Regions from separate parts of the Rothia sp. HMSC062H08 genome, predicted to be linked through region 2. Evidence: predicted binding sites of a transcription regulator. Region 2 holds the regulator's gene; the other holds the start of a gene.
What was found. Region 2 encodes HspR, which represses chaperone genes until heat shock. Its sites were predicted from a motif close to AAGTTGAGTCNNNNNGACTCAACTT; they were not measured.
Positions count from the first base shown of each region.

Region 1 (12,328 bases), on a different contig from region 2:
AGAGGATGCATTGGAGGAACCGGAGCCCAGGTTGTCACCGGAGCCGGAGCTCAGCGAAACGCTGTCGGAGTTCTGGTAGTCGGGACGCAACTCGCAACCAATACCGTCACCGTCGGCGTCGAACTTCTCCAGGAAGTCGGGATCACCCTTGTAGATGGGGCCGCCACGGTCTGCCCACACATCAGCGCAGTTCGGGTAACGAGACTTTCCAGATCCGTTAGAAGAGCCCTTAGAGTCAGCCTTATTCTCATAGTTGGGGTCCTCGTCACAGCCCTTATTGTCACCGTCAGCGTCGAACTTCTCACGGAATTCGGGATCACCCTTGTAAATGGGGCCGCCACGGTCTGCCCACACGTCAGCACAGTTCTGGTACTTGTAGGTCTTCTCATCCTTTGCGGAGGAGTCGGAGCCCTGCTCAGACTTCTGCTCATCAGACTTCTGCTCTTCGGCAGGCTTCTGATCCTCAGCGGGCTTGGTTTCCTTAGCCTCCTCAACGGCGGGTGCGGAGGTCTCGTCAGCAGGCTTGGGAGCCTCGGTGGTCGGCTCAGCAGTTGCGTCCTTGGACGGCTCGGGGGTCGGATCCTGGGTGGGTTCCGGAGTCGGGTCCAGAGTGGGCTCGGGGGTGGGCTGCTCTGCGACCTTAATGGTCACGGTAGCTGCCTTGCCGCCACGGGGAACGTCGCCGTCCTTCAGGGAGCCGGACAGCAGGTAAATGTCAACGGAAACGCTGCCGTGCAGCTCTTCCTGCCAGGGGATGGTGGCGGAGAAGTTACCATCGCTATCAGCGTGGATTTCCAGGTAGTCCTGGCCGTTAATCTTAACGGCGCCCTTGTTCAGCTTCAGAGCCAGAACGGAGCCGGAGGTGCCGTCAGCGGTCTTGAAGCCCTCGCCACCAATGTTCAGGCCCTGACCCTCATACCAGGTGTCGGGGGCAATGAACTGTGCAGAGTCTGCGTAGGTGTAGACAGTCTGAGGCGCGCCTTCAACAGCGAAGGTTGCGGGAACGGAAGTAGCAATGAGGCCACAGCCAATCAGAGCGGTGGCACCGATGCGTGCGATGTTGTTTCGAATGTTCATGCCCCCCATTCTAACGAGCGAAGCTTGGGATACCGGCTCCCAAGACGCCAATTTGCCATGACCTGACTCACAAACCGGGGTTTTCTTGAAGGTTTATTGAAGGCATGGTTGAACCATAGAGACCTTTTGCACCGCCGTGCACCCCTAAAGTCTCAATTGAGACTTGAAGAAACCAGCAAGTACATGCGCCATCCCACCGACACAACACGCCAACAAAAACCACCCCGTTAAACGCAAGAATCCCCTCCGCCGAACATTCAAAAGCGTTCAGGAGAGGGGACTCTCACGCACCGCACCGGGCGGCGGCAATAGTTTTAGGAGTTCTTGCGGTTGCGCACAGCGGTCACGCCAGCAACACCCAGACCCAGAGCTACCAGACCCATACCAGCAATAGTGAAGGCATTCGAAGCACCGGTGTTAGCCAGGGAAGAGCGCTGAGCGCGGCTCGAAGTGTAGCTGCTCGAAGAGGAGGAGCCGCCGCCCAGGTTATCCAGACCACCAGAGTTGCGGGACGAAGAACCCGAGGAGCTGTTGGAGGAGGAACCGTCAGTCACCTCGCTGTTAATGACCTCGCAACCCAGGCCGTTACCGTCGTTATCAAACTTCTGGCGGAAGTCCGGGTGGCTCTTATGCATGGGCGCCAGGCCAGCAGCCGCAACCTCTGCGCAGTTCGCAAAGCGAGTGCTCTCAGCCGAAGCGGTCACCTGCTCGGTAGCGGAGGTGGAATCACCCAGCTGATCCTTCGCCTCGTTCGCAACGGCTACATTCTGATCAGCCGAAGCAGAAGCCGAAGCCGATGCGCTCGCAGAAGCAGTTGCCGAAGCGGAGGGGGTCGCCACCACAGAAGCAGAAGCCGATGCGGTAGCCGAGGGGCTCACCGAAGCGGTAGCGGACGCCTTCTCATCGGCGCGGTCCTTGATCTTTGCATCCACGGAGGCAACAACCTCATCAGCTGCGGTAGCCGAAGCAGTCGCGGAAGCCGAGGGGGTTACAGATGCGGAGGGGGTAGCCACCACGGAAGCGGTTGCCGAAGCGCTCGCAGATGCGGTAGCGGAGGGGGTTGCTTCCTGAACGGAGCGAGCCTCAATCTTCACGGTGGCTGCCTTGCCGCCGCGAGCGGTGTCGTTGTCCTTCAGGGAACCGGAGAGCAGGTAGACGTCCACGGAGATGCGATCGTCCAGGTCGTCCTGCCAGGGAATGGAAACGGAGAAGTTGCCCTTCTCATCAGCCTGAACTTCCAGGTAGTCCTTGCCGTCAATCTTGACGGAGCCCTTGTTCAGCTTGATGGCGATGGTGGAGCCGGAGGTGCCGTCCTGGGTCAGGAAGCCTTCGCCGGTAATCTTCAGGGTTTCGCCCTTGTACCAGACCTCAGAAATGTGGGAGGTTGCCTTGTCGGAGTAGACGTAGGTGACGGACTCTTCACCGTTCTGAGCGAAAGTTGCGGGGATTGCGGTGACCGCCAGACCGCAACCGATCAGGGCGGTGGCACCGAAGCGAGTGATAGTGTGTCGAATGTCCATCCCATCATTTTATCCCCGCACGGTGGGTATATCCGCCTGTCCAGGGGCTATTTGCAATGACTTGCAACACAAAATAGCACTTTCGTGCAGTTAACAGCGGGTCATCTACAGGTCAGTGCACGCGCGGCAAAATTCGCTAGAGAAACAGCATTCACTGGAAAACAGCGCAGCCTAGACCTCTGCAACGACTCCGGCAACCTTAAACGTCAACGGCGTCGAGCATGAGTTCCAGCGCCTCACCCACGCCGCTGCGCCACAGGTAGGTAGCCTTCGCATCCGCACGACCGGGGCCGCCATTGATGACAGCGACCGGCTTGCCGGCACGCAGAGCCTCCAACACAATCTTGTAGCTGCTCATAACCGCCACCGAGGAGCCCACCACCAGCAGCGCCGAACATTCAGCGAGCATGGCGTCCTTGCGTGCCTTACGTTCGGCGGGCACGGACTCACCAAAGTACACCACATCCGGCTTGAGGCGGGTCGAACCACAGCCAAGGCAGGGCACCATCTGAAAATCGCGGATATAGCGGTCGTCCAACTCCACATCGCCATCAGGGTTCACGCGCAGCTCTTCGTCTTCAAGGCGCGCCAGGTAGCCGAGGTTCGCAGCATCCAGGCGTGTATCCAGGCTTTCGCGACTCTCGTCCTGCCCGCAGTCCAGGCACACAATACGAGAGAGGTCGCCGTGCAGCGCCAGCAGACGGGAGCTTCCAGCACGGGCGTGCAGCCCATCCACGTTCTGCGTAATCACGCCGCTCACGGCACCCAGCTGCTCCAGCTCGGCGAGCGCATAGTGGGCACGGTTCGGTTCGGCGCGGCGCATGCGGCGCCAACCCACGTAGGAGCGCGCCCAGTAGCGTTGGCGGGCGGCGTCATCGTAGCGGAATTCCTGGTAGGTCATGGGGCGGTGGTCGTGCAGGGAACCGCCGGGTCCGCGGTAGTTGGGGATGCCGGATTCGGTGCTTACTCCCGCGCCGGTGAGCACGAGAACCTTACCCGCCTTGAGTAGCTCGGCAATACCCGCGGAGGCGTATTCTTCGTCGTGCGGGGTGGCGTTCTCAGAGACAACGCGCTGAATCGAGCGGATTGCTGCACGGTGCACGGAGGCGATTTCTTCGCGCTGCTCACCGGCGGCGGCGAAGTTCTGGTGGTCAGTCCAGCGGTCCATTCTTCTCCTCAATTCTCTGTGTACTAGTGCGGTCAGCGCGGTTCTAGTGCGTTAAACGGCTGTGGGGCACCCCTTTCGAGGGTACCCCACAGCCTATTTCGTATGGTTTCGAATGTGCAAACTCAGCCACGGGCTAAGTCCGCCCAGCCAGCCGATTGAGCTTAGTTCTCAGCCTGCTGCTCACGCTCGGAGGTCACCGACAGGCCGTCGCTGGCAACGTCCGGGTTCACATCCACGGTCACGGTGTCACCGTCGTGAATAGCGCCGGAGAGGATGCCGCGAGCCAGGCGGTCGCCAATCTCGCGCTGAACCAGGCGGCGCAGCGGGCGGGCACCGAATGCCGGGTCGTAGCCGGTCTTACCCAACCACTCGAGGGCTGCCTCAGTCACGTTCAGGGTCAGGCGGCGGTCCTCCAGACGCTTAGCCATGCTCTTGATCTGCAGACCCACGATCTGGCCCAGGTTCTCAGCCGACAGGGGCTGGAACATGATGATGTCGTCCAGTCGGTTGAGGAACTCGGGGCGGAATGCCTGGTGAACAACCTCCAGCGCCTTCTCGGAGCGCTCCTCGAAGGGCAGGTCCTGGTTGACCAGGTACTGTGAACCGAGGTTCGAGGTCAGGATCAGGATGACGTTGCGGAAGTCCACGGTGCGGCCCTGGCCGTCGGTCAGGCGGCCGTCATCGAGTACCTGCAGCAGGATGTCGAAGACCTCGGGGTGTGCCTTCTCGACCTCGTCGAGCAGGACCACCGAGTAGGGGCGACGGCGTACAGCCTCGGTCAGCTGACCGCCCTCTTCGTGGCCAACGTATCCGGGAGGGGCACCGACCAGGCGGGACACGGTGTGCTTCTCGGAGTACTCGCTCATGTCGATGCGTACCAGGGCACGCTCGTCATCGAACTGGAACTCAGCCAGTGCCTTAGCCAGCTCGGTCTTACCGACACCGGTCGGGCCCAGGAACAGGAAGGAACCAATCGGGCGGTTCGGGTCGGAGATGCCGGCGCGGGCGCGGCGCACAGCGTCAGAGACAGCGACTACTGCGGCTTCCTGGCCAATGAGGCGGGCACCGATGCGCTTCTCCATTTCGAGCAGCTTCTCGGATTCACCCTGCATCATGCGGCCTGCGGGAATACCGGTCCAGGAGGAAATCACCTCGGCAATATCGTCCGCGGTGACCTCTTCGGAGACCATGGACTCGTTCTTGGCGGTGTCCTCGGCGCGCTGTGCTTCTTCCAGCTCAGCCTGCTTTGCGGGAATCTCGCCGTAGAGCAGGCGGGATGCCTCAGCAAGGTTACCCTCGCGCTGTGCAACCTCTGCGCGGGAACGCAGCTCGTCAATCTGGGTCTTGATGTCACCCACACGGTTCAGGCTAGCCTTCTCGGCTTCCCAACGGGCGTTGAGGGCATCGAGCTGTTCCTTCTTGTCAGCCATGTCCTTGCGCAGTGCTTCCAGACGCTCAACCGATGCGGGATCGGTCTCGTCGGCAAGTGCCAGTTCCTCCATGGTGAGGCGGTCCACGGCGCGGCGCAACTGGTCGATTTCCTCCGGTGCGGAGTCAATTTCCATGCGCAGGCGGGATGCTGCCTCGTCAATCAGGTCAATTGCCTTGTCAGGCAGCTGACGGGAGGGAATGTAACGGTTGGACAGGGTTGCAGCGGCAACCAGCGCGGAGTCAGCGATCTGCACCTTGTGGTGTGCCTCGTAGCGTTCCTTCAGGCCACGCAGAATACCGATGGTGTCATCTACGCTGGGCTCGCCCACGTACACCTGCTGGAAGCGGCGCTCCAGGGCGGGGTCCTTCTCGATGTTCTCGCGGTACTCGTCGAGGGTGGTGGCACCAATCAGGCGCAACTCGCCACGAGCAAGCATGGGCTTGAGCATGTTGCCTGCGTCCATGGAGCCTTCGGATGCGCCAGCACCGACAACGGTGTGAATCTCGTCGATGAAGGTCACAATCTGGCCCTCGGACTTCTTGATTTCTTCGAGGACTGCCTTCAGGCGCTCCTCGAATTCACCGCGGTACTTTGCGCCTGCAACCATGGAGCCCAGGTCCAGGCTGATGAGGGTCTTGCCGCGCAGGGATTCGGGCACGTCGCCGGAAACCATGCGCTGTGCCAGGCCTTCCACGACGGCGGTCTTACCGACGCCGGGCTCACCAATCAGAACGGGGTTGTTCTTGGTTCGGCGGGAGAGCACCTGCACGACGCGGCGAATCTCAGAGTCGCGGCCGATGACCGGGTCAAGCTTGCCTGCGCGGGCAATGGCGGTCAGGTCGGTGCCGTACTTTTCGAGAGCCTGGAAGGTGCCCTCGGGGTCGGGGGTGTCCACGGTGCGGTCTCCTCGGACGTTGGGGATGGTCTGTGCGATGAGCTCTGCGGTAGCGCCGAGCTTGTGCATTGCTTCAGCGGTGCTATCGGTTCCGCTGGCAATGCCCAGCAGAATCATTTCGGTAGAAACGTAGGTATCTCCGAATCCCTGGGCGCGGGTCTGTGCCGCCTGCAGAGCGGAGAGCGCGGCACGGCTGAGGGAGGCGTTCTGCACGGAGGCACCGGATGCCTTCGGCAGCTTCTTGATTTCAGCGGATGCCGCCTCGGAGATAGCGTCCACATCCAGGCCTGCAGCCTTGAGGACTGCTACGGCGACGCCTTCGCGCTGGTCCATGAGGGCCTTGAGGATGTGTGCGGTTTCAATAGTGGGGTTGCCGGCGGTTTGAGCATTAGTATTTGCCGCCGAGATGACTTCTTGACTCTTGGTGGTGAACTTGTTGTCCATGATGTTCCTTTCGTGTTTCGAGGGGCTTATCCTATGCGCCCCTGCATTACACAACTTGAGTCTACTCCACTCAACTATGTTTCGCAAGCCTCCTGCAAAAAAATTTTCGTATTTTTCGCCCCACCTCACACCCCCTGACCCCCAAACAAAAGCCCCCGCCAAAACTCCCTGTCAAAGCCCCAGTCGAAGCCGCATTGCTATACTGACCGGATTGGGCGCTTGCAGGTTCCCATAACAGCTAAAGATTAGGGACCCCACATGAAAATACTGGTTCTAGGCGCAACCGGCCGCACCGGCCGCCTCTTCACCCACAAAGCCCTCGAGGGCGGGCACACCGTCACCGCCTACGTGCGCAACCCCGATAAGGCGCACACACTACTGGGAGCACACCAGAACCTCACCATCACCCCCGGTACCCTGGACGATGCCGAACGGCTCGCCGCAGCATCCGCCGGGCAGGACGTCATGGTGAGCACCCTGGGACAGAAGGCCACGGTGCGAGAGTTCCTTCACGGTACGTTCCTACAGGAGCGCCTGCCGCTCATCATGCAGGCGGTCACGGGCGCAGGCGTAAAGCATTGCGTTCTGATGAGTGCCTACGGTGTCGGCAATACGGTACGGACCGCGTCCCTCCCCATGCGCCTGGTGTGCAAGGTCATCATGCGCGGCATTTTTACCGACAAGGTTAAGGCGGACGCCCTGGTCGCCGAATATCAGCCGTATATTTCGCGTGCGCATCCGGGCAGGCTGACCGATCAGCCCGGTAAGGGCGGAGTGAAGGTATTTGATATGGCGAGCGTCGAGCGAACTCCGGGCATCCCCACGATTGCCCGTGAAGACGTCGCCGATGCGCTACTCACTATCGCCAAGAACCCCCAGAACGCAGGCACAGATTTTTTGGTGACGATTGGGGACGTTACCCTACGCTCACCCCAGAAATAAACCGGTAGGCTTAATGACATGACGACTACGAACACCTTCCCCGCCGCCATTCTCTTCGACCACGACGGAACCCTCGTCGATACTGAACCCGTATGGGCTGCCGCAAAGGTTGCTCTCGCCGCAGAATTTGGCGGCACCTGGACTGAGCAGGACACCCTCGACTGCCTGGGCCTATCCATGCAGTTCACCCTGGATCGCCTGCGTGAGCGCGGCGTGAACCTGCCGGACGAGGAGATTAACGATCGACTGGTGGCAAAGGTGCGCGAGGCCCTGGCACACCAGCCGGTCGAATTTCTGCCCGGCATTGAGCGTTTCCTCTTGGAGGTTCACGATGCGCAGATTCCGGCGGCAGTCGTCACGAATGCGACCACCTCCGTGGCTCGCCGCACCGCGAATGCGGCACCCGTGGGCACGTTCTCGGTGGTTATTGGCAACGATGAGACCACTAACCCCAAGCCGGACCCGCAGCCCTATCTTTTGGCGGCGGAACGTCTGGGTGTTGACCCGACTCAGTGCGTGGCTCTCGAGGATTCCCCTTCGGGCGTGCGCAGTGCGACCGCGGCGGGTATGCGCGTCATTGTTGTACCGGGCGAGCTGGAGGTTCCGGCAGAGCTGGGCACCGCGCGCCTCAAGCATGAGGAGCTGACCCTGGAGGCGGTTCGCGCGCTAGTGAACCAGTAGGATTCCACTACACCCCATCATGTGACGATTTATTACGAATTACTCAAAATAATCTTGACAGTGGTCTCCTAAAATGGTTTACTCATAATAACGATTCGGCGGGGCGTCAACCCCCACCGAACCGCAAGCATCACAGCAACATGAAGGAGACCATCATGGCATTCGCAAACTACACCGCACCCGGCCTGACCCTCGAAGAAGGCAAGGGCATTTCCGAGGTTCTCCAGGCACGTCTGCACGACCTGAACGACCTGCACCTGCTGCTGAAGCACGCTCACTGGAACGTGACCGGCCCCGGCTTCATCGCCGTTCACGAAATGATTGACCCCCAGGTCGACACCGTCCGCGAGTTCGTCGACGCCATCGCAGAGCGTATGGCAACCCTGGGCGCAACCCCCAACGGCCTGGCTGGCGCACTGGTCGCACAGCGCACCGTCGAGGACTACCCCGTCGGCCGCGCACGCGTTGCCGACCACCTGCACGCCCTGAACGACGTGTACACCCGCGTGATTGAAGCCCACCGCAAGGCGATTGCGTTCGCTGGCGAGTCCGACCCCGTCACCGAGGACCTGCTGATTGGTCAGACCGCCGAGCTGGAGAAGTTCCAGTGGTTCATCCGCGCGTTCCTGGAGAACAGCGCAGGCGAGATCTCCGAGTAAAGCTGGCGATAATCGCTAAATTCATCCCGGCCGCTACCGGCCAGCTGAGCGCTCCCGGCCCATAGCCGGAATAGATGCTTACCTTCGGGCGGGCGTTCCCACACGCTGTGTGGGGACGCCCGCCCGTTTGCACACCCGCGTCGCGCTATCTACCCCTCTTTCCTGTAGCCTACCAACCGCATCGTTCCGGCGCTTCGACCAGGAAAGATTCCTCGACGCGGGGGCTCCCAAAAGTACGTTGGGGCGAACTTCAACACCCGGTGGAGCCGTCCTAGATTTCCGATTCCAAGTGCTTTACAGTGGTTCACTGGCCAACACAGATTTGAACGCATTATCAGCGCGCGCGGGGCCAGACACCCCGCACGCACCGCATCCGCGGAAGGGATTTATGAGTACGCACGCACCCTACGAGCACGGCGCTGAAACCGAGATGCTCCAGAACGAGCCGGCACGCCACCGGGCAGTTACCGACCCGACCCCGGCGCAGATTAAGCGTTGGCGCCGTTACCTGGCCGACGAGGAATCCGAGGCGCGCATCTATCGCTACCTGGCGAAGCGTGCCGAGGGTACCGACCGCGAAATTCTGCTGCAGGTGGCGGAGGCAGAGAAGCGTCACCAGCAGCATTGGCGTGACATGCTCGGCGAACACGCGGATGTTCACGTGCGCCCGTCCATGCAGTCTCTGGTGCTGCAGTTCTTGGCGAAGAACTTCGGTTCGGTATTCATTCTGGCGATGGCTCAGCGCGCCGAGTCCCGCTCCCCCTACGCTGAGGATCCGGACGCCACCGAGGAAATGGCGGCCGACGAGGCGATTCACGAGGAAATTATCCGTGCCCTGGCGACCAGTGGCAGGGAGAAGCTTTCGGGTAATTTCCGTGCGGCAGTCTTTGGCGCTAACGACGGTTTGGTGTCGAACCTGGCGTTGACTATGGGCATTACCGCCTCGGGCGCATCCAGCTCGATGGTTCTGCTCTCGGGTATTGCGGGTCTGCTGGCGGGTGCGCTGTCGATGGCGGCGGGTGAGTTCGTGTCGGTGCGCTCTCAGCGTGAGCTATTGGATGCATCCCAGCCGACCCAGGTGACCCTGCGTGTTGCACACGATTTGGATTTGGACTCGAACGAGCTGGAGCTGATTTACCGTGCGCGCGGTATGGAGCCGGACGCAGCGCATCACCGTGCGATGGAGCGTTTCGGCTACATGGATTGTGACTGCGATCCGTCGCTGTCTCACCGCGAGGGTGAGGATCGTGAGGAGAACGTGGCTTTGGGTACCGATATTGGTGCCGCCGCAGCGTCGTTCGCGTTCTTTGCTTCGGGTGCATTGGTTCCGATTCTGCCCTATATTTTCGGTTTTTCGGGCGTGTTCGCGATGGTGCTATCTCTGCTGTTTGTGGGTGCGGCGCTGGGCTTCACCGGCGGCGTGGTGGGTCTGCTTTCAGGTGCTTCCCCGCTCAAGCGCGGTATTCGCCAGATTCTAATTGGTTTTGGTGCGGCGTTCGTGACCTATCTGCTGGGTCTGGCGTTCGGCACGACGGTCGGCTAGTTACAACACCCCCCAATAAGCTCTCAACAAGTGTATATAGCCGCTCTGGAATTCGTTTTCAAGCATTTGAGAACTATACAGATGCAGAAATCCCCCGGTGGATACATTCAGTGTATCCGCCGGGGGTTTTCTATACGCTCTGACCCCGCGCAAGGGGTTACCCTACTACGGGCTGAGCCCTATTACGGGTGAATCTCCGCGGTGGTGGCCTGACCGGAAACGCTCTCAGAACCGGTCGCGCCGTTGCCGGAGTAGGTCAGGTTAGCGACCTGCACGCTGGACGTCTGCTTGTACGAAACCCAGCCGTCGTTTGCCGGGAAGCGCAGCTGCGCCGGCATGAAGTTAGTCTGGCTGTAGTACTTGGTGCCGGACTGCTTCATGGTGTACGCCTTGCTGGTGGTGTAGACGATACGACCCTTGAAGGTGTAGGTGCCGTCGGAGTTCTGGGTGATGGTCGGTACTTCTGCGGTCCAGGTGCCAGCGGTCTGTGCGACGGACAGGTACTTTGCCTGGCCTGCGGAGGCTACCAGTTCGGTGGTCTTACCGGTCAGCTTGCGACCGGAGGGGGCCCATGCCTGGCCGTTGATCTTACCGAACTTAAGGAGCGACTGTGCGCTGGCGGCGACGGTGTACTCAACCTCGGTCACGAAGGTTGCGCCAGCTGCGAGGGTGACGCTGCTGCCGGGGATGTAGCCGGTGCCGGTTGCGGTGTCCTTGGTCGGTACGGACCACCAGAAGCCGCTGGAGGACATGTACGCGCCGTTTGCGCCGGTCTGGGAGTTGGTGACGGGGGTGAACTTACCTTCACCGTTGACGTAGGTTGCGCTCTTGGGCTTGGAGGTTGCGTCGTCCCAGTTGATGTCGGAGTCGGGGGTGCCGGAGGCGGTGAAGTGTGCCTCGGGGGTTGCCGGGTTGATGGTGCCGGTGTTGTTGGAGGATGCGTAGCCGACGTAGCCGCCGTTGTTCTGCACGCTGACGTACACGCCGTACTGTACGCCGGGGGTTTCCTTGGATGCTGCGTAGGCGGGCACTGCTGCGGAGGCTGCGACGACGGGTGCAGACCAGACGCCTGCCTTGGCGATGGTGCGGCGAGAGATGGGCTGGGTCATGAGTGTGGTGATCTCCTGTGAGTGGTGGTGTTTCTTGGAGCCGCCCAGAAAATGATTCTGACTAGGCTCAACGCCCTCCAGTATACAAAGGTTCTGGTCATACTTACATCTTTTTGCGGCACCATGTGCACAATCTTACTTTCTAGTGCAATATTTGCTAGCGCTAGAGGGGCGTTAAAAGCGCAGATGCCGGTAGCCTCATGGACTACCGGCATCTGCCGCAATTTTATGCTGTTTACTTCGCTGCGAAGATTTCGCGCATCAGGTTTGCAGCCTCGGAGGGGGTCTTACCGACCTTCACGCCTGCTGCTTCCAGAGCTTCCTTCTTCGCCTGAGCGGTACCGGAGGAACCGGAGACAATAGCGCCTGCGTGGCCCATGGTCTTACCCTCAGGAGCGGTGAAGCCTGCAATGTAACCAACGACGGGCTTGGTCACGTTTGCCTTGATGTACTCTGCAGCACGCTCCTCAGCGTCACCACCGATCTCACCAATCATGACGATTGCTTCGGTCTCGGGGTCAGCTTCGAAAGCTTCCAGAGCGTCGATGTGGGTGGTGCCGATGATGGGGTCGCCACCAATACCAATAGCGGTGGTGAAACCAATGTCAGACAGTTCGTACATCAGCTGGTAGGTCAGGGTACCGGACTTGGAGACCAGACCGATCTTGCCTTTGCCGGTGATGTTCGCCGGGATAATGCCGACCAGGCACTCCTCGGGGGAGATGATGCCGGGGCAGTTGGGGCCAATGATGCGGGTGATCTGCTTGCCGTTCTCGTCCACGGATGCCTTAGCAGCTGCCCAGAACTCTGCGGAGTCCTGAACCGGAACGCCCTCGGTGATGACGACGACGAGGCCAA
Region 1 covers NZ_KV802656.1:7,566-19,893, forward strand. The annotation lists gene HMPREF2765_RS02000 (excalibur calcium-binding domain-containing protein) at 1-1,077, opposite strand, end outside; gene HMPREF2765_RS02005 (excalibur calcium-binding domain-containing protein) at 1,392-2,597, opposite strand; gene HMPREF2765_RS02010 (Sir2 family NAD-dependent protein deacetylase) at 2,797-3,765, opposite strand; gene clpB (ATP-dependent chaperone ClpB) at 3,927-6,536, opposite strand; gene HMPREF2765_RS02020 (NAD(P)-dependent oxidoreductase) at 6,795-7,478, shown strand; gene HMPREF2765_RS02025 (HAD family hydrolase) at 7,497-8,159, shown strand; gene dps (DNA starvation/stationary phase protection protein Dps) at 8,315-8,818, shown strand; gene HMPREF2765_RS02035 (VIT1/CCC1 transporter family protein) at 9,207-10,361, shown strand; gene HMPREF2765_RS02040 (hypothetical protein) at 10,544-11,470, opposite strand; gene sucD (succinate--CoA ligase subunit alpha) at 11,706-12,328, opposite strand, start outside.
Region 1: clpB (ATP-dependent chaperone ClpB) is a predicted target of HspR. The motif match lies at 6,589-6,613, and genes of this name have one in related genera.

Region 2 (12,328 bases):
GCATGCGGGGCGGGGGTCTACCCTCCCTCGCTTCGTATGACGCTAAGACGCACAAGTCTATATAAGTAGCTGACTAGCCTAGACAAGCTAGAACAGCCGGGCTGTTTATCCCAGTGTAGCCGGTTAGCGCGGCTTGCGATAGAGCACCACTAGCAGAGCCTGCGTAATACGAGCGTGACCACAGATGCCCATCCAACAGGTAAGGGGCAATCTCATCCGCGTAATCTCGCCGTAAGATACGCGAGGAAACACCTTTGAGGGAATTGACCAACTTGGAAACAGCAACTGTTGCAGGGTATCCCACCAGCAAGTAAACGTGATTGGCCCCTCCGCTGAACTCTTCCAAGGTTGCGCCGAAGTTTTTACATACGTCCCGCATGATGTTTTCACAGGTTTTCAACATGTCATCTGTGAAGACATATCGACGGTATTTAGTTACAAACACCAACTGGACATGAAGATCCCAGATAGCTTGTCTTCCAGTGCGAATGTCTGCATTATCTGCCATGACACCAAGTATATAATGGAGATGTTATGTTGAAGCGTTACCGATACCGCGCATACCCAAAACCGGGCCAGGTCGAACCTATTGCCCGACTCTTTGGATGCGTGCGCGTAACCTACAACGACGCTTTAGCCCACGCACTAGAGACCTACCGGCTCACCGGCACTAAACCTTCAGCCGCTGAACTGTCCGCACGCCTGACTGCGTTAAAGAAAACCGAGGAACGATTCTGGCTGAGTGAGGTCTCCTCCGTACCCCTACAACAAGCCTTACGTGACTTGGATAAAGCCTATAAGGCTTTTTTTGCTACTGTCACTGGCCAGCGCAAAGGTAAACGCGGCGCTCATGCACCGCGCTTTAAAAAGCGCAGTCACCGCCAGTCAGCAAGGTTTACGAAGAACTCCGGGTTTATAGTGCATGAAACAACTCATCGAGTCGGTTTTGTGCGCTTGGCCAAAATTGGAAATGTGCGGTTCGTGCTGTCACGCCCTCTACCTGCTGAGCCATCCTCAGTCACACTCATTCGTGAGCCGGATGGGAAGTACTATGTCTCATTTGTTGTGGATGTGCCTGCTGAAAATATTCAGATACCGGAGCCTTCTGCATACGCTGTCGGTGTTGACCTAGGCCTGAATCGCCTGGCCGTAGCTGTCAATTCTGAGGGTGAACGGGTGTTCTTTGAGAACCCCCGCCCTTTAAAGAAGGCAGCGGCACGTCTTGCTACGCTTCAACGTCAGCTCTCCCGTAAAAAGCGCGGTAGCAACCGCTACGAAAAGCAACGCATCCGCCTAGCCAAAGCTCACGCCAAGGTACGCAATACAAGGAGCCATTACGCGCATCAGGTAGCAAACAAGGTGGTGGACGAGAACCAAGTCATCGCCCTGGAGAACCTGAATGTGGCTGGTCTGTCGCGTACCCGTTTAGGTAAGTCGGTATTGGATGCCTCATGGGGTTTATTACGCCGTCTGATAGAAGAGAAGGCTGATGAACGTCATCGCATGGTGGTCTTTGCTGACCGGTTTGCCCCCACGTCGCAGCTGTGTTCTGTGTGTGGTGAGCCGGGCGGTAGAAAGCCGCTGAATATCCGTGAATGGGCGTGTACCAAGTGTGGTATGCGCTTAGATCGAGATGCTAATGCGTGTGTGAATATTATGCTCGCCGCAGGACTTGCGGAGAGTTTAAACGAACAGAAGAGGGACGTAAGACGCCTGCTTGCGGGTGCTGTTGCTGTTGACGCTGTTAACCCACCGAGAGCCGCATACCTGTAGGGTATGCGGCTGGCAGGAGTCCTCTTTGTTCGCAAGGAGGAGGAAGTCAACCTCCCTCACGCGGCGTATACACGAAGACGCACAAGCCTATATGAGCAGCTGACTAGCGCAGATGAGCTAATCAGCCGTGCCGTTTATCCAAGTGTAGCCGGTTTAGCGCGGCGACTTCGCGTCATCCGCCGTAGCAGGCTGGTGACGCTGACGGTACAGCACCACAGCCGAAGAACGCTGACGAGGCGCCGGGCGGGTACCGCGGGCAATATGCACCACATCGCCACTGGTACCTGCGGCGAACACGCGTTCCGCCATGCCCAGCTTCACCTTCGCGTCCTCAACCTGACGCTGCAACGCCGCAATCTGCTCCTGCTGCTCCTCCACGAGGGACTCCAGCTCAATAATGCGGCGAATACCCTCCAGGGAGACGCCCTCCTGAGAGAGCTGCTGAATCTGCTGCAGACGGTTCACGTCACGCTGCGAATAGCGGCGCGCCTTACCGGGCGCACGCGAAGGCTGGACCAGGCCGATGCGGTCGTACTGGCGCAGGGTCTGCGGGTGCATGCCCGCCAGCTCAGCCGCCACAGAAATCACGAAAACCGGCAGGTCCACGCTGTGCAACGGCTTGCCGCTACGGGACTTAGATGATGATTCTCGAGATGCCATGGTTTACTTCGCCTTCTTCAACAGATCCTTACGCGGGTTCTCCTGCGGTGCCAGTTTTACGAACTTATCGAACGCTTCCTGCGCCTCTGCGCTCAGCTCAGTGGGCAGAACAATCTCCGGGATGACCAGCAGGTCGCCGTCGCCGCCCTTAGCCTTGAAGCCGCGGCCCTTAGCGCGCAGTCGGCGGCCGACCTGGCCGGGTGCCAGGCGCAGCTTCACGGTGGATGCGTCGGGCAGGGGCACCTCAATGACGGCGCCGTCGACGGCCTCAGCGAGGGTGACGGGTGCACGCATAACCAGGTTGTTGCCCTCGCGCGAGTACACGGAGTCATCGGAGACGCGCACGGTGACCTTCAGGTCGCCGCCGCGCAGGCCTTTGCCGCGCAGGCGGACCTTCTGGCCGTCCTTGATACCTGCGGGGATGCGTGCCTCGGTGTGGGAGCCGTCCGGCAGGAACACGGTCACGGTTGCGCCGGTGTATGCCTGGGCGAGGCTGATGCGGGTGCTGGTGGTGCTTTCTTCGGGTGCTGTGTGCTGTGCGCCGCCGAAACCGCCGCCACCCATGCCGCCGAAGTCGGCGCTGGTGAAGCCTGCGGAGCGTCGGGAGCCGCCGGCGCTACCGCCGAAGAGGCCGCCGAGCAGGTCGTCAATGTTGATGCCTGCGCCGCCGTTGCTGAAGCCGCCGAATGCGTCCGCGCCGGGGTAGCCGGTGTAGCTTCCACCGCCAAAGCCACCTCCGCCGAAGCCGCCCATACCAGATGCGCCGTAGCGGCGAATCTGGTCGTACTCTTCGCGCTGCTTCTTATCGGAGAGCACGTCGTATGCTTCCGAGATTTCCTTGAACTTCTTCTCTGCTGCGGCGTCGCCGGGGTTCAGGTCCGGGTGGTACTTGCGGGAGAGCTTGCGGTACGCCTTCTTGATGTCGCTTTCGCTTGTGTCTTCGCTGACACCCAGTGCCTTATAGAAGTCGTCGGTTAGCCAGTTTTCACTTGCCATGTTGTGTTTCTCCTTCTGCGGTGATGCGCCGCCCTCCTCGGTTACGGGACGGCTTGCAGGGGCACCGCGTGCTTGTCTTAATACTCTATATAAAAGTTTAGTCTACTTGACTCAATTTTGAAAGGGCTGAGCCCAAAAAATAGCGCCCCTACAAGCCTTTAACCGCCACCACAGCTCGCCAAAACCCGCGCCAACACACCGGGTATAACAACCCCGGCAGAACAGGCGCACCGGGCGAACAGTCCAAGCCAGCAGCCCAGGCAAACAACAGGGCGGGCACTCCCCCACCAGGGAGAGCACCCGCCCGTCGTTAGTTATTCAGCCAATGCTGAGCCGACCACCTTACGGTGCGACAGCCACAGCCACCTGCGCGGTACGAACCACACGGTCGTTCACGCGGTAGCCGTAACGCAGAACCATGGAGACATGATCCTCAGCCACCTCGTCGGTGGGCTGCTGCAGAACAGCTTCGTGGATATTCGGGTCGAAGGCGTCGCCTACTTCACCGAAACGCTCCACGCCCTGCTTGCCGAGCAGCTCTTCGAGCTTGGTAGCGATGGAGGCGAAGGGGCCTTCCTGCAGGTCGCCGTGCTTACGTGCGGCGTCGATATCGTCGAGCACCGGCAGCAGTGCGCCGACCAGGTCACCGATTACGAAGTTTCGCAGCTGCTCCTTTTCGCGGGCGGTGCGGTTCTTGAAGTTAGTGAACTCGGCCTGCAGGCGAAGCAGGGAGTCCAGACGCTCCGCGGCGAGTGCCGCATCAGCAGATTCTGCTTCTACGGCGTCCTGGAGCTCAGCCTCGACGGCTTCCGCAGCTTCCTCGGGGCTTTCGACCGATTCAGCTTCGGGGTGGCCTTCCGCTGCGGGGGCGTTGAATGCCTCCTCCAGCGGGTCGGGGGTGGTGTTTTCCTGCTCAGCCATGATTACTTCTTCTCGTCTTCGTCGATAACCTCGGCGTCGACAACGTCCTCATCAGCGGCGGGCTTGGACTCGGATGCCTCAGCCTGAGCTGCTGCGTAGAGTGCCTCGCCCAGCTTGGACTGGGATGCCTGCAGCTTCTCGAATGCGGACTTCACTGCTGCGTCGTCGTCGCCCTCGAGTGCCTTCTTCAGCTCGTCGACATCGCCCTGAACGGAGGTCTTGACGTCCTCGGGCAGCTTGTCGCCGTTCTCCTTCAGGAGCTTCTCGACGGAGTATGCGACGGACTCAGCTGCGTTGCGGGTGTCAGCAGCCTCGCGGCGTGCCTTATCCTGCTCAGCGTGTGCCTCTGCGTCCTTGACCATGCGGTCGATGTCGTCCTTGGAGAGGGAGGTACCGCCGGTGATGGTCATGGACTGCTCAGCGCCGGTGCCCTTGTCCTTTGCGGAGACGTGCACGATGCCGTTTGCGTCAATGTCGAAGGTGACCTCAATCTGGGGCACGCCACGGGGTGCGGGGGCAATGCCGGTCAGCTCGAAGGTACCCAGGTTCTTGTTGTCGCGAGTGAACTCACGCTCACCCTGGAAGACCTGAATGGTCACGGAGGGCTGGTTGTCCTCTGCGGTGGTGAAGGTCTCGGAACGCTTGGTCGGGATTGCGGTGTTGCGCTCGATCAGCTTGGTCATCACGCCGCCCTTGGTCTCGATACCGAGGGAGAGGGGGGTGACGTCGATCAGCAGAACGTCCTTACGGTCGCCCTTCAGCACGCCTGCCTGCAGTGCTGCACCCATTGCCACGACCTCGTCGGGGTTCACGCCCTTGTTGGGCTCGCGGCCGGTGAGCTCCTTGACGAGCTCAGCAACAGCGGGCATACGGGTGGAGCCACCAACCAGGATGACCTCAGAAATCTCAGAGATGGACACGCCAGCTTCCTTGATTACGTCGAGCACGGGCTTCTTGGTGCGCTCGAGCAGGTCGCGGGTCAGTTCCTCGAACTTTGCGCGGGTCAGCTTCTCATCCAGGTGGATGGGGCCCTCGGGGGTCACGGACAGGTACTGCAGGGAGATGTTGGTGCTAGAAGCGCTGGACAGCTCCTTCTTAGCCTGCTCAGCTGCCTCCTGCAGACGCTGCAGAGCAATCTTGTCCTTGGACAGGTCAGCACCGGTGTTTGCCTTCACCTGTGCGAGCAGCCACTCGACGACGCGGTGGTCCCAGTCGTCACCACCGAGGCGGTTGTCACCGCTGGTTGCGCGAACCTGAATGGTGGAGAAGCCGTCGTCGTCCTTGCCGACTTCCAGCAGGGAGACGTCGAAGGTACCGCCACCGAGGTCGAAGACCAGGATGAGCTCGTCTTCCTTACCCTTGTCCAGGCCGTATGCGAGTGCTGCGGCGGTGGGCTCGTTGACGATACGCAGGACGTTCAGGCCTGCAATCTCGCCGGCTTCCTTGGTTGCCTGACGCTCAGCGTCGTTGAAGTATGCCGGGACGGTGATGACAGCGTCGGTGACCTTGTCGTTCAGGAATGCCTCTGCGTCACCCTTCAGCTTCATGAGGATACGAGCGGAGATTTCCTGCGGGGTGTACTTCTTGCCGTCAATCTCGGTGGTCCAGTCGGTGCCCATGTGGCGCTTGACGGAGGAGATGGTGCGGTCGACGTTGGTCACTGCCTGACGCTTTGCGACGCTACCGACCAGAACCTCGCCGTCCTTGGAGAATGCGACGACGGAGGGGGTGGTGCGGGTACCCTCTGCGTTAGCGATGACGACCGGGTCGCCACCTTCCAGTGCTGCTACGACCGAGTTGGTGGTACCGAGGTCAATACCTACTGCACGTGCCATATGTTTATTCACTCCTTAGGTGTTAGTGCCCCGCTTCTTCTAATGCGAGGCGGGATAGTTTGAAAGTTTTGGAGGCGGTCGGTGCTACGCGTGCCGCCCCGCGTGGGGTGGTCTGCGCGGCTCCTTGAGCCTCATGTACTCAAGTATGCACTCTCTCGGAGGGGGTGTCAATAGAGTTGAGCGAACTTTACTCAATTTTTTTATGCGGAGGGGCGTGAGGGGTGGGGTTTTCGGGGCTCTGGAGGGGTGTTTTGCGGGGGATTTTGGGGCGGCGACGAGGCACGAATGGGACGCGGACGGGGCGTTTTGCCGCGGGATTCCGGGGTTTTCGGCCCAGGCGAGGGTGCGACGAGACGGTTCAGCGCACGGCAGACACCGACGGGCACTCGGTGCGAAAAAATTTTTAAAAATCTTTAAAAAAGGGGTGAAAAACCGAAAAATTGGGGTGCGAGAGGTGCCGGAAGGTGGCATGAGGGCACCCTACATAGGGCGCACTGGGTGATTTTTAGGGCTGGAGGCTAGGCCCCTGGCAGTGCTGCTAGGGGTGCGCTTCGTGCAGGCGTCTCAAGTACGAGCACCCACTGTGAGGCATCGCAGCGAGACATCAGAGATTCGCTCCCCTTATATAGAGAGGGTCTGTTTGCAAGCACCATCGCTCACTTTATGGAGGTATCTCTGCTTGTCCGACGCGCAATTCCCTAACCTTCACCTGTGGCTTGAGAGTACCCGCCTGCCGTATGCTGGTTACGACCATATCCTCTCAAAGTAGACAGGAGAATCTCATGCCAGAGGACTACACCCCGGAGCACAAATACCACCAAACGAAAGATATCGCTTCCGATACACCAGATAGCCCATTAGATGTCTTATCATCAATATTAAAACCACAAGCAGGGAAGGATTATATACTTCCCATACTAATCTGCATAATTACCATTGTTCATTTTCTCGCCTTTCCACATTGGGATTCTTTTTGGATTGACATCATTAGATTATCCCTATCCATTTTAACTATTTTCTATATCACTAATATTGCCCGCAAGGCATATAACAAAAGATTAGCTATCATAAAATCATTCAACAATAGTCAGCCGCAATTTTTTACAACTATTGTCGCTTTTGGTGGAATGCTTGCAATCTTTATTCCAATGATTATGAATATCGCAAAACTTATCGACAATAGCGCACTGTTGACAACCGCATTGCTCACTATTACTGGTGGCATTATTGCAATATTCGGCTACTATATAACGCATCAAAAGAGTGAACTTGAAAAAGAGCAGATGAATATGCAAAAATAAAAAGATGCTCGAGACCATATTCGCCAGCTCCATGATTCCTACAACGACCGTTTCGATAAAGCTGTTGCGGAGCTTAACAGCAGCAATGTGAGGGCTGCTTATGCAGCTGTACCTAAACTAGCCAAACTTGCCGATGCCTGGTTAGATTACAAAGACCTCAGCAACGATAAGGAAGAATTGAAGAAGCTAAAAAAGAAGGCAAAGAAAGAAGCTCAAACAATCATAAATATTCTTTGCAAATATGTACGCACCATGCCCGGGGAATATACAGAAGAAAACCTTAAGAACATAGGAGCCCTAAACTTCACAGACCAGGATACACTTAAAAATGAGTCCGAGGTTCGTCGTCTTATTTTCTCTGAGATGAGTGACCGCTTCAGTAAAGTCACTTTTGAAAACGAAAATTTAACCACCACCCCTGGCATTTGGAGTAAATTCAATTTCGATTTCACCAGGGCACCAATTTTCTACCCCCTCAATAACCTCAAAATTGAGAAAGGTGTTTTCACATCCGCCAAATTCTACAGTAATGCAGATTTCAGAGGATCGACCTTTATCAAAGACGTAGATTTCAACGAAGTAACCTTCAACGGAAAAGCTGACTTCTCCAGCCAAAAGGATGCAAAAACCACCTTTGTCGGCAAGGCGTCTTTCAACGGAGCTAATTTCAGCAGCGAAACACATTTTGATGAGCTGACCTTTATTGAAGTAGCAGACTTCTCTACTCGAGATAACGCAAAAACAACCTTTGACGGAAAGGCCACCTTCAACGGTACACATTTCTCCCAAGAAGCAAAATTTACCGAAGTAACCTTTAATGAATCAGCTGACTTCTCTGCCCAAAGCGACATAAAAACTGTTTTCGGAGCACAAGCCACCTTCAACGACGTACAGTTCCATAAAGAAATTTCATTTAATAAAGTCCTTTTTGAAGGAATTGCAGATTTTAGCACCAAAAAGATAGAATCTTTTAACGAAACTTTTATGAGTGATGCGAAATTTACAAATACTCATTTCAAAAAAACTGCGAATTTTTCATATATACATTCCTACTCAAACAATAATTCCCACAAGATTTACTTTAAACAAGTGGATTTCCACGAAGACTCCCTGTTCATTAACACCGAATTTCAAACAGATGTACACTTTGAGAAAACCGTTTTTCACCGCAAAGCAAAGTTCAACGATGCAATTTTCCTAAAGTCTGTAGAATTTTACAATAAAACAAATTTTCAGGGTGAAGCCATTTTTTCCGGGCTTGCTGTCTGGATGAATACCAAGTTTAAAAACGTATCCTTTGATGATAAGTCTTATTTCAAGGGGGCTATTCTTGGCAGCTCCACATCAATAAATCAGCAAGAAACTTGTTTTTATGAATCTAGATTTGATGAAGATGCAGATTTTTCCGATGTCCATTTTTGCGGTATCAATAAATTTATAGATTTATATTTCTTTAAAGAGGTATCCTTCTACAACTCAACGTTTACAGGTGATACATCCTTCATCCAAAATCCCAATAATTCTTTTGCACTCAATAAAATCACTAGCCCTAAATACAAAGAAAAAGCGGAATTCTCCGATGCAAAGTTCGAAGGAAAATTACATTTTGAGAATATTGAATTCAATGATGGGGCAGATTTTATCAGGACAGTTTTTTACGAAGAATCAAATTTTGAAAATATTCTTTTCAAGAATTCGTCACCTGATTTTAAAGATGCAAAATTTACAGTCCATTCAAGTCATCGGTTCACAACTTCCCAGAATTCGATTCCTTGCAGAAGGAAAAAACTCAGAGACCCTCGAAATAATAAGTTAAAAGCATATAAAATTCCGATTGGGTCATATTTATTTGATAATGACCCAGATAACCCAATAGCCGGACCGGCATAAAAAGATTAGCCCTGCCACACTCTGTGTGGCAGGGCTAATCTTTTTATTGAGATATTCAGGTTCTAATCTAAAGGGGAAAGCGCGCAGGGGCGGGGTCCTCCCCTATGCTGGATATAAGCCAGCACCGGAGCAGGAAGGGCACACCCCCATGAACCTCAACAAACTCTTCACCGCGCTACGGCAACGCAAAAACACCCCGGCACGCAACCAGCCGGCTGGGCGGCGCAAACGCTACACGCACGCTCTCGAACAATTCCTCGACGGACAACCCGCCGTACGCCTCGGCGCGGTATTCACGCTCGTAAACCTCGCGGACGGATGGCTCACCGACGCCTCTCTCCCCACGCAAGTACGCCGCGAAGAAGCCCAGACCATCATCGACGCGCTAACCGAATGCATCCGCACGCCCTACCCCCTCGCGCAGAAACGGCTTGTCCTAGAATCAGACGAGGCATCCGAAAGGTACGAAGGCGACTTTACGCGCGATCAGGAGTCACTACGCGAAGAGCAGCTGGTGCGCCGCACCGTCTTCATGGGGCTCAGCCGCCGCCTCGCCGCAGTCGCAGGGAGCAACGAGAAGAGCACCGGAGAAGGCAAGCACGCGGTGCCGCAAATATCACCAATGTGGGCTGACCTGCGCTTCGACTTTGGTGGTGCGCCCATCTTCTACCCGTTGCGGCAGCTGCACTTTCAGAACGCCGACTTCGCCTCCGCAACCTTCTACGGACAAGCGGATTTCTCTGGTTCAACCTTCCACGGTGACACCAGCTTCTCGGCGGCACAGTTCACCGCTGACGTATCCTTCCACGGCGCGAACTTCAACGACTGGGTGGGCTTCAGCGCCGCACACTTCGCAGGCGCGGCAACTTTCAGCGGGGCGCATTTTGCGGACGTGGCAAGCTTCGGAACCGTAACCTTCACCGGCGAGGCTGATTTCTCAGATGCGGTCTTTTCAGCTGTGGCTGACTTCGCGGTAGCCTCCTTCGAGTCCGATGCCAACTTCTCGCGCTTGAACACCGCAGGCATAGCCAGCTTCGCGGCGGTCACCTTTAAGGGAAAGGCAATATTCACTGCCTCCACGTTCCACGATGAAGCGCACTTCGCCGCGTCGGTCTTCAACCGCCCGGCGGTGTTCTCCAAGTCGCTGTTCGGCGGGGTCGCGCGCTTTGCCGGTGTAGTCACCAAGCAGTCCGCAATGTTCAGCAACGTACGCTTTGCGAGCGCGGCGGACTTTAGCGGGGCGACCTTCACGCAGTACGAGGATTTTGGTGGGGCGCGGTTCGACGGCGACGCCACGTTCAGCCGGGCGTCTTTTATTGCGCTTCCGAGGACGCGCTATGAGATGGACTTCCCGCAGCGAGCGAACTTCGATAACGCGGCCTTCGCGCAGGATGCCGACTTTAGTAGGGCGACGTTCACGGCGCATGTCGGCTTCTACAAGGCGACGTTCGCGCGGGAGGTGAGCTTCAACGGGGCGAGCTTTGAGGGCGCCTACTTCGCGGATGCGACGTTCGGTCAGCGGGCAGATTTCAGGCAGACTAGCTTCATGTATGTTAAGCCGTCCTTTGAGGCTTTGGATAGGCGGCTGCAGAGGGCACGGTTCTCTGCGCAGGCGGATCCGCAGGATTACCTGTTCGAGGCGCGCCCGGAGAGCCCGCACGGTTTCAGCTGCGGCGAGGCAGAGCTTCATAATAGAACGTTCGTTCTGCCTCTCGGTGCGGTGCTGTACGACCCGGATTCCTGGGACGAGGAGAAGCAGGAGTACACCCGCTTCAGTGAGCCCGCACAGTAAAACCTAGCACTCCCCCGCCGTCGGGGAAGCTCCCGCACACAGACCCCGCCCGTGCATCCAGCGCTGGCGGGGTTATTGCTTTTGACCAGAAACCACCCAAGCCCAGCAGCTTTACCTTATGCTGAGTATGACCCGCCCCTTTCAACGATGACAGGAGAACCACATGCATCTGGCCCCCAGCACCGCGTGGGTTTGGCTGATAGCTTGCGCAGTCGTCATTCTGTTTTTCCCGCTCGCCGCGCAGTTCGGCAATCTCAAGGGGAAGCTGTCTAGCTTCCGCACCTGGGTTTGGGCTATCGCTCTCTTGGGCATTGTCGCGGCGGGTTTTATGCCTTTCGCCTTTGACACTGACATCGCCTATTTTGAGGTTCAGCCGTTCATTTTCTTCATCACCGGCACCCTGCTGGGTGTTCTCTTTCTTGGGGAGTTCCACCGCATGAACGCCCAGAAAAAGCTGGAACACCCCCAGCGGGTGCATGCCGAGCGCCGTACCCGTTACAGCAAGGCAGTTGAGCATCTGGCGTATCCGAATCCGGCAGTCCGTGCGAGCGCCATCAGCACTCTTGCGGGTCTGGTGGATGAGTGGCTCGCTGACGAGCAGCTCAGCGTTGAGGCGCGGCAGAAGGAGGGGCAGGTCATCGTCAATGCCCTCTGCGCTTATGTTCGTTCGCCGTTCTCGCGGGCGTTCAAGGCAGAAGCTTTTGAATCCGATACGCCGCCCGCTAACTATGCGGGTGATTTCGCTACGGATCTGGCGGCTTTTCGTGGTGAGCAGGATGTTCGCCGCAGCGTCTTCGTTGAGATGAGTAAGCGTAGCAGCACCCTTGCTGAAAATGAGAAGGGCGAGGTGGCTGTTGTTCCCGGCGCGTGGAGCGGCTTTGAGTTCGATTTCAGCCGGGCGGTCGTCTTCTACCCTCTCGACGGTCTGACTCTTGAGAACGCCGATTTCTCTGCGGCGAGGTTCTGCAACGGTTCAGATTTCAGCGGGACAGCTTTTGTGGGCGATGCAAACTTTACCCGGGCGGTCTTTGACCAGGATGCGCGTTTTAGCGACGTAACTTTCATGGGAACGGCGGACTTTAGTAACGCGCGCTTTGCTGGTGATGCATTCTTCCGCTGGGTGGCATTCAATGCTAATGCTGACTTCCGCGAGGCTTCTT
Region 2 covers NZ_KV802666.1:71,853-84,180, forward strand. The annotation lists gene tnpA (IS200/IS605 family transposase) at 74-508, opposite strand; gene HMPREF2765_RS04510 (RNA-guided endonuclease InsQ/TnpB family protein) at 535-1,773, shown strand; gene HMPREF2765_RS04515 (heat shock protein transcriptional repressor HspR) at 1,927-2,433, opposite strand; gene HMPREF2765_RS04520 (DnaJ domain-containing protein) at 2,437-3,429, opposite strand; gene HMPREF2765_RS04525 (nucleotide exchange factor GrpE) at 3,772-4,350, opposite strand; gene dnaK (molecular chaperone DnaK) at 4,353-6,185, opposite strand; gene HMPREF2765_RS04535 (hypothetical protein) at 6,968-7,486, shown strand; gene HMPREF2765_RS04540 (pentapeptide repeat-containing protein) at 7,574-9,376, shown strand; gene HMPREF2765_RS04545 (pentapeptide repeat-containing protein) at 9,525-11,168, shown strand; gene HMPREF2765_RS04550 (pentapeptide repeat-containing protein) at 11,332-12,328, shown strand, end outside.